Linked DNA regions of Caballeronia sp. LZ062. The main gene of each other region encodes a partner of the protein of the gene in region 3 in a complex. Links are inferred from orthologs where the notes say so. Each region holds a gene or a part of one and is shown on either strand. Other genes may lie near its edges.

Region 1 (3,699 bases), 770 kb from region 3 along the record:
CTCTATTGATTCGAGGCCCGCGTTTGAATGCTCGCCACGATACACCAAAACTGGAAAGGATTTCGCCGCTTAACTTGCCGCTCGAAGGTCCGCCGCCGCGCGCCGGTTCGGGCATGAGCACGCACGGTCACGGCTAAGTCACATGCCATCTTAGCCTACTTTGCTATCCGTTGCCCGTGCCCGATAGCAGCGATCTGAGGGCGAAAGTACGAAGCGCAAGTGCACCGCGAGCGTGCTTCGTTGCGAGCCTTCCGGGCGGCGCACCCTGCGTGATACAATTCGTCGTGACGGGCCTCCTCGCATGGTGGCGCGGTCAACCTGGTCAGGTCGGGAACGAAGCAGCCACAGCCGCTTTCCACCAGTGCCGAGGGTCGGGCTCGTCACCTTCCGCTTTTCTGTTTGTCTTCTTCCTCCAGCATTTCCCCCGTTATTTCCTGTTATTTTCGGTGCGGCGACAGCCTCGCTGAACGCTTGCCGCGTACCGCTCTCGCGCGTTTGCCACAAGTCGTTGCTGATACAATTTCGCGCATGACCTATCAAGTTCTCGCACGCAAATGGCGGCCGAAATCGTTCGAGTCGCTCGTCGGCCAGGAGCATGTCGTTCGTGCGCTCACGCACGCGCTCGACGGCGGCCGGCTGCATCACGCCTATCTGTTCACGGGCACGCGCGGCGTCGGCAAGACGACGCTTTCGCGAATCTTCGCGAAGGCGCTCAATTGCGAGACCGGCGTGAGTTCGAAGCCGTGCGGCGTGTGCCGTGCGTGCCGGGAAATCGACGAAGGCCGCTTTGTCGACTACGTAGAGATGGATGCGGCGAGCAATCGCGGTGTCGATGAAATGGCGGCGCTGCTGGAGCGCGCCGTGTATGCGCCCGTCGACGCGCGCTTCAAGGTCTATATGATCGACGAAGTGCACATGCTCACTAACCACGCCTTCAACGCCATGCTGAAGACGCTGGAAGAGCCGCCGCCGCATGTGAAATTCATACTCGCCACGACCGACCCGCAGAAGATTCCGGTCACGGTGCTCTCGCGCTGCCTTCAGTTCAACCTGAAGCAGATGCCGGCGGGGCATATCGTGTCGCATCTGGAGCACATTCTCGGCGAAGAGCGCATCGCGTTCGAACCGCAGGCGCTGCGGCTCTTGTCGCGCGCGGCGGACGGCAGCATGCGGGACGCGCTCTCGCTGACCGATCAGGCTATCGCCTATTCCGCCAATCAGGTGACCGAGGAAGCCGTGCGCGGCATGCTCGGCGCGCTCGATCAGAGCTACCTGATCCGGCTGATCGACGCGCTCGCCGCCGGCGATGGTGCAAGCGTGCTTGCCATCGCGGACGAAATGGCGCTGCGCAGCCTGTCGTTCTCGACCGCGCTGCAGGATCTCGCGAGCTTGCTGCATCGCATTGCGTGGGCGCAATTCGCGCCGTCGTCGGTGCTCGACGAGTGGCCCGAAGCCGAAGATATTCGCCGCTTTGCCGACATGCTATCCGCGGAGCACGTGCAACTGTTCTATCAGATCGCCACCGTGGGCCGCAGCGAACTCGGCCTGGCTCCGGACGAATACGCCGGCTTCACGATGACGCTTCTGCGCATGCTTGCGTTCGAGCCCGCGGGCGGGCCGGGCGGCGGAGGCGGTGGCCTCGCGGTGAACGCGCCGCAAGCGAGCAAGCCTCAGCGCAGCGCTGCGCTCGCCGGTTCGATGGCCGAGCGCGCGGTGGCGCCCGCGCCGGTCGCCGGGAAGGCGGCGGGGCGGGTGTCTGCGACGACGGACGAGCCGCAGACGCAGGTCCGTGAGCGAAGCGTTGCTTCGACGGCATCCGCATCGCCTGCATCAAGTGACGGCGACGAAGCATCCGCGACGAACGTCGAACGCCCGGGTGCGTCGCGCGTTTCGGCGACTCGGCCAGAAGGCGATGTCGCCGATGCGGGCAACGCATCGCCAGCCGCGTCACTCGCGTCGGCGGCTCGCTTGGACGACAACGCTGCGGAAGTGGGCAACGCATCGCCAGTCGCGTCGCTTGTGTCGGCGGCTCGCCTCGAAGACAACGCTCAGGAAACAGGCAACGCATCGCCAGTCGCGTCGCTAATCTCCGCGGATCGGCCGGAAGCGGAAGCCGAGAAGGCGCGCAATGCGCCGCCCGCCGCGCCGCTCGTTTCGGCGACGCGGTCAGAAGATAAACCGGCCGACGCAGCCAACGCGCCACCAGCCGCGCCCGCGCCGCTTTCCGCCGCCGCGCGGCAAACGGTGGACGCCGCCGCTTCGCCCGAAACCGCAGCGCCGACGCCCGCGCCTTCCCGCGCCGGAAGCGGAGCCAGCGCCGCGCTCGAAGTGCTGCGCAGTGCAGGCATGCGGCTGTCGTCGGATCGTCCGGGGCGCGGGGTATCGGCGGCGGGGCAGGCGAGCGCGCCGGCTGCTGCGCCCAAGCCCGTCGCCAAGCCCGCTGTGAAAGTCCAGGTTCCGGAGCCGCGCCGCCCGGTGGCTCAAGCGGCATCCGCGTCGGCACCGGCGTCGGCACCCGCAGCCACGCCCGAGCTTCAGGCCAAAGCCGCAGCGAAAGTCGTTCCGCCGTGGGAGGACATGCCGCCGGACGACTACGCGCCGGCATCGCCGGAAGATGCGTATTTCATGCCCGACGACGGTTACATGCCTGCGTTCGACAGCGGTCTCGACGACATGGGCTTCGGCAGCGAACCCGCGCCGAAGCCCGCGCCGAGAATCGACACCGCGCCGCTGCCGCCCGCCGTCCCGCTCGATGCGCTCGGCGTCGCGGTCGAATGGCCGGCGCTCGCCGCCGACTTGCCGCTCAAGGGCGTGGCGTATCAACTCGCGTTCAACAGCGAACTGACCGCGTGCGACGCCGGTTCCGTCACGCTCACCGTCGCGGTGCCGATGTACACGGACGCCGCCCACGTCGCGAAGCTCAAGGGCGCGCTCGCCGAAAAGCTCGGCCGCGCCGTCGAAGTCAATGTCAGCGTCGGGCCCGCGCGCCGCACCGCCGCCGCGCTGGATGCTGCCGAACGTGCGAAGAAGCAGCAGGAGGCCGAGCAGGAAATCCAGCGCGATCCGTTCGTACAGTCGCTCATCCGCGATTTCGGCGCGAGCATTGTGCAGGGTTCGGTCAGGCCGCTGGCCGCACCGGGCGGACATACGCCGGGCGCGTCCGCTTGACCGGCGCGGTACAGTAAGCCGCAAGACACGCCGCATTCGCGGCTTCGTTATTCCGAACGCACCGCTGCACGTCGCGGTGCGTTCGCCGCCATCCGCATATCCGCTTTTCAGGAAGGAGCCGCACCATGATGAAGAACCAACTCGCCGGGCTGATGAAACAAGCCCAGCAGATGCAGGAAAACATGAAGAAGATGCAGGACCAGCTCGCGCTGATCGAGGTCGAGGGCCAGTCGGGCGCCGGACTCGTGAAAGTGACGATGACCTGCAAGAACGACGTAAAGCGCGTTCAGATCGACCCGAGCCTGCTCGCGGACGACAAGGACATGCTCGAAGACCTGGTCGCCGCCGCGTTCAATGACGCCGTGCGCAAGGCCGAAGTCACCACGCAAGAGAAGATGAGCGGCATGACCGCCGGCATGCCGATGCCGCCCGGCTTCAAGCTGCCGTTCTAATCGCGCGCGCCGAAGCGAATTCGGCGCGCTTCGATGTCAACGAAGGACACATGAAACAACCTTCCGCCTTGTCGGCGCT
Region 2 (3,321 bases), 2.3 Mb from region 3 along the record:
GAAGAATTCTTCTACGCGTTCGAGGCGCTCGTCGCGAACAAGGCGCAGGTCATCATCACGAGCGACACGTATCCGAAGGAAATCTCCGGCATCGACGATCGCCTGATCTCGCGCTTCGACTCGGGTTTGACGGTCGCCATCGAGCCGCCCGAACTGGAAATGCGCGTTGCCATTCTGATGCGCAAGGCGATTTCGGAAGGCGTGAGTCTGTCGGAAGACGTGGCGTTCTTCGTCGCGAAGCATTTGCGCTCGAACGTGCGCGAGCTGGAAGGCGCGCTGCGCAAGATCCTCGCGTACTCCAAGTTCCATGGCCGCGACATCACCATCGAGCTGACTAAAGAAGCGCTTAAAGACCTGCTGACGGTGCAGAACCGGCAAATCTCGGTCGAGAACATTCAGAAGACGGTCGCGGATTTCTACAACATCAAGGTCGCCGACATGTATTCGAAGAAGCGGCCGGCCAACATCGCGCGTCCGCGTCAGATCGCCATGTATCTGGCGAAGGAGCTGACGCAGAAAAGCCTGCCCGAAATCGGCGAACTGTTCGGCGGCCGCGACCACACGACCGTGCTGCACGCGGTGCGCAAGATTGCCGCCGAGCGCGGCAACGACGCACAGCTCAACCACGAACTCCACGTGCTGGAACAGACGCTCAAGGGCTGACGAGAGTCGCCGGCCGGCGCACAGCGGCAAGCGTCGATTGTTGCGCGTGCGGGCCTGTTTATTGGCGAAAACGCCCCCAATTTTTCGGGAGCCGTGCTGTTTTCAGGCACAATACAGGTTTGCCGTCCGCTGGCCTGGACGGTTCTGAAGCGCAAGCTTTCGCGAGTGACCGGCGGGGGGCCGGCAACGCGTGTTACGAGGTTGTCCGGCGGGCGAACGGTGGCGCTACGGTGGCGAACCGCCCGGACAGGCCGTCACATCAATGAAGGAACTCTATGCAACTGGTCAAGACCGAACGAGATAATCTTCTAAGGCCGCTGCAAACCGTGAGCGGTATCGTAGAACGCCGCCATACGTTGCCTATCCTCGCCAATCTGCTCATCACCAAGAACGGCGCGGACGTGTCGTTCCTTTCGACGGACCTCGAACTCCAGATCACCACGCGCGCCGACTTCGGCGTCGGCGGCGATCAGGTCGCCACTACCGTCGCCGCGCGCAAGCTGCTCGACATTCTGCGCGCCATGCCCGTTGGCGAAGTCGCGCTCGACCTTTCCGACAAGCGCCTCACCGTGCGCTCCGGCAAGAGCCGCTTCAATCTGCAGACGCTCGCCGCCGACGAGTTCCCCACGGTCAACCAGGCTACTGACTTCGGCGCGAGCCTTTCGGTTCCGCAAAAGACGTTCCGCCAGTTGCTCGGCATGGTGTATTTCGCAATGGCCCAGCAGGACATCCGCTACTACCTGAACGGCATGCTGCTGGTAGTGGACGGCGATCAGCTGATGGCGGTCGCCACCGACGGGCACCGCCTCGCGTTCTCTTCCATGAAGATCGAAGGCGCGTTTCCGCGTCAGGAAGTCATCATCCCGCGCAAGACCATTCTCGAATTGCAGCGCCTGCTTGAAGACATCGACGACACGCTGAAGATCGACATCGCCGCGACGCAGGTGAAGTTCACGTTCGGTCAGGTGGAACTGGTGTCCAAGCTCGTCGAAGGCAAGTTCCCCGACTTCCAGCGCGTGATTCCGAAGTCGCACAAGAACACGTTCGAGATCGGCCGCGAAGAGTTGCAGCGTTCCCTCCAGCGCGCGGCCATTCTCACGTCCGACAAGTTCAAGGGCGTGCGCTGCCTCGTCGAACCGGGCCAGCTCAAGATCATGTCCACGAACGCGGACCAGGAAGAAGCGCAGGAAGAACTCGAAATCGCGTATCAGGGCGATACCGTCGATATCGGATTCAACGTCACGTATCTGCTCGACGTGCTCGCGAATCTGAAGGTCGACACGCTCCAGGTGGCGCTCGGCGACGCGAATTCCAGCGCGCTGATCACCGTTCCGGAGAACGAGGAATTCAAATACGTGGTGATGCCGATGCGCATCTGACGCGTACGACACCGAAGACACTCCAAGGGGCGACGCGCCCCTTTGGCGTTTTTAAGGTGTTTTGAAAAGTTCGAGCATTTACGAGCAGTTATCGAAGCAGTGTCGAAGCAGTGACGCAGAACCGGAAGAAATCCATGACTGAAAACACACATTCGCAACCCGACAACAGCTACGGCGCATCCTCCATTCAGATCCTCGAAGGTCTGGAGGCCGTGCGCAAGCGTCCGGGCATGTATATCGGCGATACGTCGGATGGCACCGGTCTGCATCACCTCGTCTTCGAAGTGCTGGACAACTCCATCGACGAGGCGCTCGCCGGCTACTGCGACGACATTCACGTGACGATTCACGCGGACAACTCCATCTCCGTGACGGACAACGGCCGCGGCGTGCCGACCGGCCTGAAGCGCGACGACAAGCACGACCCGAAGCGCAGCGCCGCCGAGATCGTGATGACGGAGCTGCACGCGGGCGGCAAGTTCGACCAGAACAGCTACAAGGTGTCGGGCGGCCTGCACGGCGTGGGCGTCTCGTGCGTGAACGCGCTGTCCGAATGGCTGCGCCTCACCGTGCGCCGCGACGGCAAGAAGCACTTCATGGAATTCGCGCGCGGCGTGGTGCAGAACCGCGAGATCGTCGAGGAAGACGGCGTGCAGTACTCGCCGATGCCCGTCGTCGGCGACACCGAAAAGCGCGGCACAGAAGTCCACTTCCTCGCCGATGCGACGATCTTCGGCAATGTCGAATTCCACTACGACATTCTCGCCAAGCGCATGCGCGAACTGTCCTTCCTGAACAACGGCGTGCGTATCCGCCTGACGGACCTGCGCACCGGCAAGGAAGACGACTTCGCGTTCGCGGGCGGTGTGAAAGGCTTTGTCGAGTACATCAACAAGCAGAAGCAGGTGCTGCATCCGACCGTGTTCCACGCGACCGGCGAGCGCGAGAACGTGACCGTGGAAGTGGCCATGCAGTGGAACGACAGCTTCAATGAAAGCGTGCTCTGCTTCACGAACAACATTCCGCAGCGCGACGGCGGCACGCACCTGACCGGCCTGCGCGCGGCGATGACGCGCGTCATCAACAAGTACATCACGGACAACGACATCGCCAAGAAGGCGAAGGTGGAAACCACCGGCGACGACATGCGCGAAGGCTTGTCGTGCGTGCTCTCGGTGAAGGTGCCGGAGCCGAAGTTCAGCTCGCAGACGAAGGACAAGCTGGTGTCGTCGGAAGTGCGCGCGCCGGTCGAGGAAATCGTCGCGAAGGCGCTCGAAGA
Region 3 (3,395 bases):
CGCGCTGCGCCGCGAAATTTACACCGTGCTGAAGCAAGCCGATTTCGACTACGGCCGCCTGCAATACAACACGGTCGTCTCGGCCGCGATGAAGATGCTCAACGCGCTCGACAGCGCGAAGAACGCGGGCGAAGGCGTGCTGAACGAAACCTTCGGCGTGCTGCTGCGCGTGCTGTATCCGGTCGTTCCGCACATCACGTTCCAGTTGTGGTCGGAACTGGGCTATGCCGACGAATCCGGCCCGTTGCTCGACGCGCCGTGGCCGAAGGTTGACGAAGCCGCCCTCGAGCAGTCGGAAATCGAACTGGTGCTGCAAGTGAACGGCAAGGTGCGGGGGGCGTTGACCGTGGCGAAGGACGCATCGCGCGAAGCGATCGAGCAAGCGGCTCTCGCGCACGAAATGTTCGAAAAATTCTCGGAAGGCCGCGCGCCGAAGAAGATCGTGGTGGTGCCGGGGCGTCTCGTCAACGTGGTGGTCTGATGGCCAAAACCTGTGAATTCGATGTGCGCGTGAAAGCCGTTGAGAAAGGCGCGGCGAGCGTGAGCCGGCGCTCGTTTCTCGCGCTGCTCGGCGGCGCGGTCGCACTGTCCGCGTGCGGCTTCCAGTTGCGCGGCCAGCAGGACTACGCCTTCAAACGCCTCGCAATCAACGGCGGCGCGCCGCAGATGGTCGGGCGGCTCGAACGCATGGTGCAGGGCGGAAGCGATACCGTTATCGTGAAGGCCTCGGAGAAGCCGGACGCGACGCTCTTTCTCAACGAAGGACAGGGTGTCACCACGCTCAGTCTTAATTCTGAAGGCGTGATCCAGGAATACGAACTCGTCTATAACCTGGGCTACACGCTCGTCGGTGCGGATGGTGTCGTGCTAATTCCGCCAAGCACCATTGCGCTGAATCGTGCGATGACCTACAGCAACCAGTACACGCTCGGAAAGTCGCAGGAAGCTACGCTGCTCTTCAACGACATGCGCAACGACGCCGTGGATCAGCTGACGCGCCGTCTGGCGGTCGTGCGTTCGCTGCATCCGACGCCGGCGGAGCAAACGCCGGGCATCGCGCCGCGGGCCCCGCTGCCCACGCCGCCGCTGTAACGCGCCGCGCGACCGGTCATCATGCAGCTGAAGCTCGACGCGCTCGAAGCGCACCTCGCCAAAGGCCTGAAGGCGCTGTACGTCGTGTATGGCGACGAGCATCTGCTCGCGCAGGAAGCGTGCGACCGCATCCGGGCCGCCGCACGTGCGGGCGGCTTCACGGATCGCACGGTGTTCACGGTCGAGCGCGGGTTCGACTGGAGCGCGCTCATCGGCGCGACGCAGTCGATGTCGCTCTTCGGCGACCGTCAACTGATCGAATTGCGCATTCCGACGGGCAAGCCGGGCAAGGAGGGCGGCGAGGCGCTGAAGACGCTCGCCGTTGCCGACAACCCGGACGTCGTCACGCTGGTCACGCTGCCGCGCCTCGATTCCGCGACGCAGAAGTCCGCGTGGTTCACGGCGCTCGCCGGTGCGGGCGTCGCGCTGAAGGTCGATCCGGTCGACCGCGCGCAATTGCCGATGTGGGTCGGCCAGCGGCTCGCGCAGCAGGGGCAGCGAGTCGCGCCGGGCGAAGAGGGGCGGCGCGCGCTCGTCTTCATCGCGGAACGTGTCGAGGGCAATCTGCTTGCCGCGCATCAGGAAATTCAGAAGCTCGGGCTGCTCTATCCGCAAGGCGTGCTCACATTCGAGCAGATTCAAGATGCAGTGCTGAACGTCGCCCGCTATGACGTCTTCAAGCTGAACGAGGCGATGCTGACGGGAGACGTCGGCCGTCTTTCCCGCATGCTGGACGGCCTCAAAGGCGAAGGCGAAGCGGCCGTGCTCGTGCTGTGGGCGCTCGTGGACGAAGTGCGCACGCTGTTGCGCATCAAGCGCGGCGTGACGTCGGGCAAGCCGCTCGCCACGCTGCTGCGCGAGAACCGCGTGTGGGGACCGCGCGAGCGGTTGATCGGCCCGGCGCTTTCCCGTGTGACCGAAGACGTGCTCGAACGCGCGCTCGCGCTCGCGGCGCGGCTGGATCGGCAGGTCAAAGGGCTCTCGGGTCGTTCCGGCAGCGCCGGCGCGCGCGGCAGCGAGCCGCCGCCCGATCCGTGGGCGGGCATGTTCGAGCTGGCGATGGCCGTGGCGCAGGGCGCATCGCCGCCGCCGCGACCGCGTCGCTGACACGCGCCACGGCTTAGAATGACTCTTCGCGCGTCCCGGTATCCACAGAGCCGCGTGCGCCCCTCAGCTTACTGATGCCGCCCTTTCGCAACCGGCATACGGAATGATCCAGATGAACATCGACCAGTACATGACCGACCTCGGCCGCCGCGCGCGCGTGGCGTCACGCGCGATGGCGCGGGCGTCGACGGCGGCGAAAAACGCGGCGCTCGTCGCGGTGGCGAACGCGATCGAACGGGAGCGCGACGCGCTCAAGGCCGCGAACGCGCGCGATCTGGAGAGAGCCCGCGAGAAGGGTCACGACGCGGCGTTTATCGACCGTCTGACGCTTTCGGACAAGGCGCTCGGCACGATGGTCGAAGGTTTGCGGCAAGTCGCTGCGCTGGCCGATCCGATCGGTGAGATCAGCGGGCTCAAGTTTCGTCCGACGGGCATCCAGGTCGGGCAGATGCGCGTGCCGCTCGGCGTGATCGGCATCATCTACGAGTCGCGGCCGAATGTGACCATCGACGCCGCCGCGCTCTGCCTCAAGTCAGGCAACGCGACAATTCTGCGCGGCGGTTCCGAGGCGCTCGAATGCAACACCGCGCTGGCGAAGCTGATCGGCGAGGGATTGCAAGCAGCCGGACTGCCGCAGGACGCGGTGCAGGTCGTGGAGACGGCGGACCGCGCGGCGGTCGGCAAGCTCATCACCATGACCGAGTTCGTCGACGTGATCGTCCCGCGCGGCGGTAAGAGCCTGATCGCGCGGCTGATGGAAGAATCGCGCGTGCCGATGATCAAGCATCTCGACGGTATCTGCCACGTGTACGTGGATGACCGCGCCGATCTCGCGAAAGCGGCGGCGATCTGCGACAACGCGAAGACGCATCGTTACGGCACCTGCAACACGATGGAAACGCTGCTCGTCGCGCGTCAACTCGCTGACGCCGCGCTGCCCATGCTCGCGCGTGCCTTCCAGGCGAAAGACGTCGAACTGCGTGTGGACGCGGCGGCGCGCAAGGTGCTCGAAGCCGCGCAAATCGGCGCGCTCGTGGATGCCACCGACGAAGACTGGAGCACCGAGTACCTCGCGCCGGTTCTCGCTGTGAAGGTCGTCGAAGGACTGGACGAAGCCATCGACCATATCAACACTTACGGCTCGCATCATACGGACGCCATCGTCACCGAAGACCATGATCGCGCCATGCGTTTCC

The links.
Region 1: the proteins of holA (region 3) and P9239_RS10565 are in contact, whole or in part, in a cryo-EM structure (PDB 8GIZ), measured with the Escherichia coli proteins. The link is inferred for Caballeronia sp. LZ062 from one-to-one orthologs.
Region 2: the proteins of holA (region 3) and dnaN are in contact, whole or in part, in a cryo-EM structure (PDB 8GIZ), measured with the Escherichia coli proteins. The link is inferred for Caballeronia sp. LZ062 from one-to-one orthologs.

What each region holds. Positions count from the first base shown.
Region 1 is NZ_JARTWB010000002.1:956,985-960,683, forward strand. Bases 162-3,368 are described here. They hold P9239_RS10565 (DNA polymerase III subunit gamma/tau), read left to right. Parts: upstream 162-528; coding sequence 529-3,168; downstream 3,169-3,368. Other genes in these bases: P9239_RS10570 (YbaB/EbfC family nucleoid-associated protein), read left to right, coding at 3,294-3,368. In the rest of the region: more of P9239_RS10570, read left to right, coding at 3,369-3,620; recombination mediator RecR, read left to right, coding at 3,671-3,699. UniProt on the Escherichia coli protein: Part of the beta sliding clamp loading complex, which hydrolyzes ATP to load the beta clamp onto primed DNA to form the DNA replication pre-initiation complex.
Region 2 is NZ_JARTWB010000002.1:2,510,361-2,513,681, reverse strand. What follows is about bases 162-2,990. They hold dnaN (DNA polymerase III subunit beta), read left to right. Parts: upstream 162-938; coding sequence 939-2,042; downstream 2,043-2,990. Other genes in these bases: gyrB (DNA topoisomerase (ATP-hydrolyzing) subunit B), read left to right, coding at 2,177-2,990; dnaA (chromosomal replication initiator protein DnaA), read left to right, coding at 162-663. Outside these bases: more of dnaA, read left to right, coding at 1-161; more of gyrB, read left to right, coding at 2,991-3,321. UniProt on the Escherichia coli protein: Confers DNA tethering and processivity to DNA polymerases and other proteins. Acts as a clamp, forming a ring around DNA (a reaction catalyzed by the clamp-loading complex) which diffuses in an ATP-independent manner freely and bidirectionally along dsDNA.
Region 3 is NZ_JARTWB010000002.1:189,221-192,615, forward strand. What follows is about bases 254-3,156. They hold holA (DNA polymerase III subunit delta), read left to right. Parts: upstream 254-1,113; coding sequence 1,114-2,199; downstream 2,200-3,156. Other genes in these bases: leuS (leucine--tRNA ligase), read left to right, coding at 254-481; lptE (LPS assembly lipoprotein LptE), read left to right, coding at 541-1,092; P9239_RS06945 (glutamate-5-semialdehyde dehydrogenase), read left to right, coding at 2,312-3,156. Outside these bases: more of leuS, read left to right, coding at 1-253; more of P9239_RS06945, read left to right, coding at 3,157-3,395. UniProt on the Escherichia coli protein: Part of the beta sliding clamp loading complex, which hydrolyzes ATP to load the beta clamp onto primed DNA to form the DNA replication pre-initiation complex.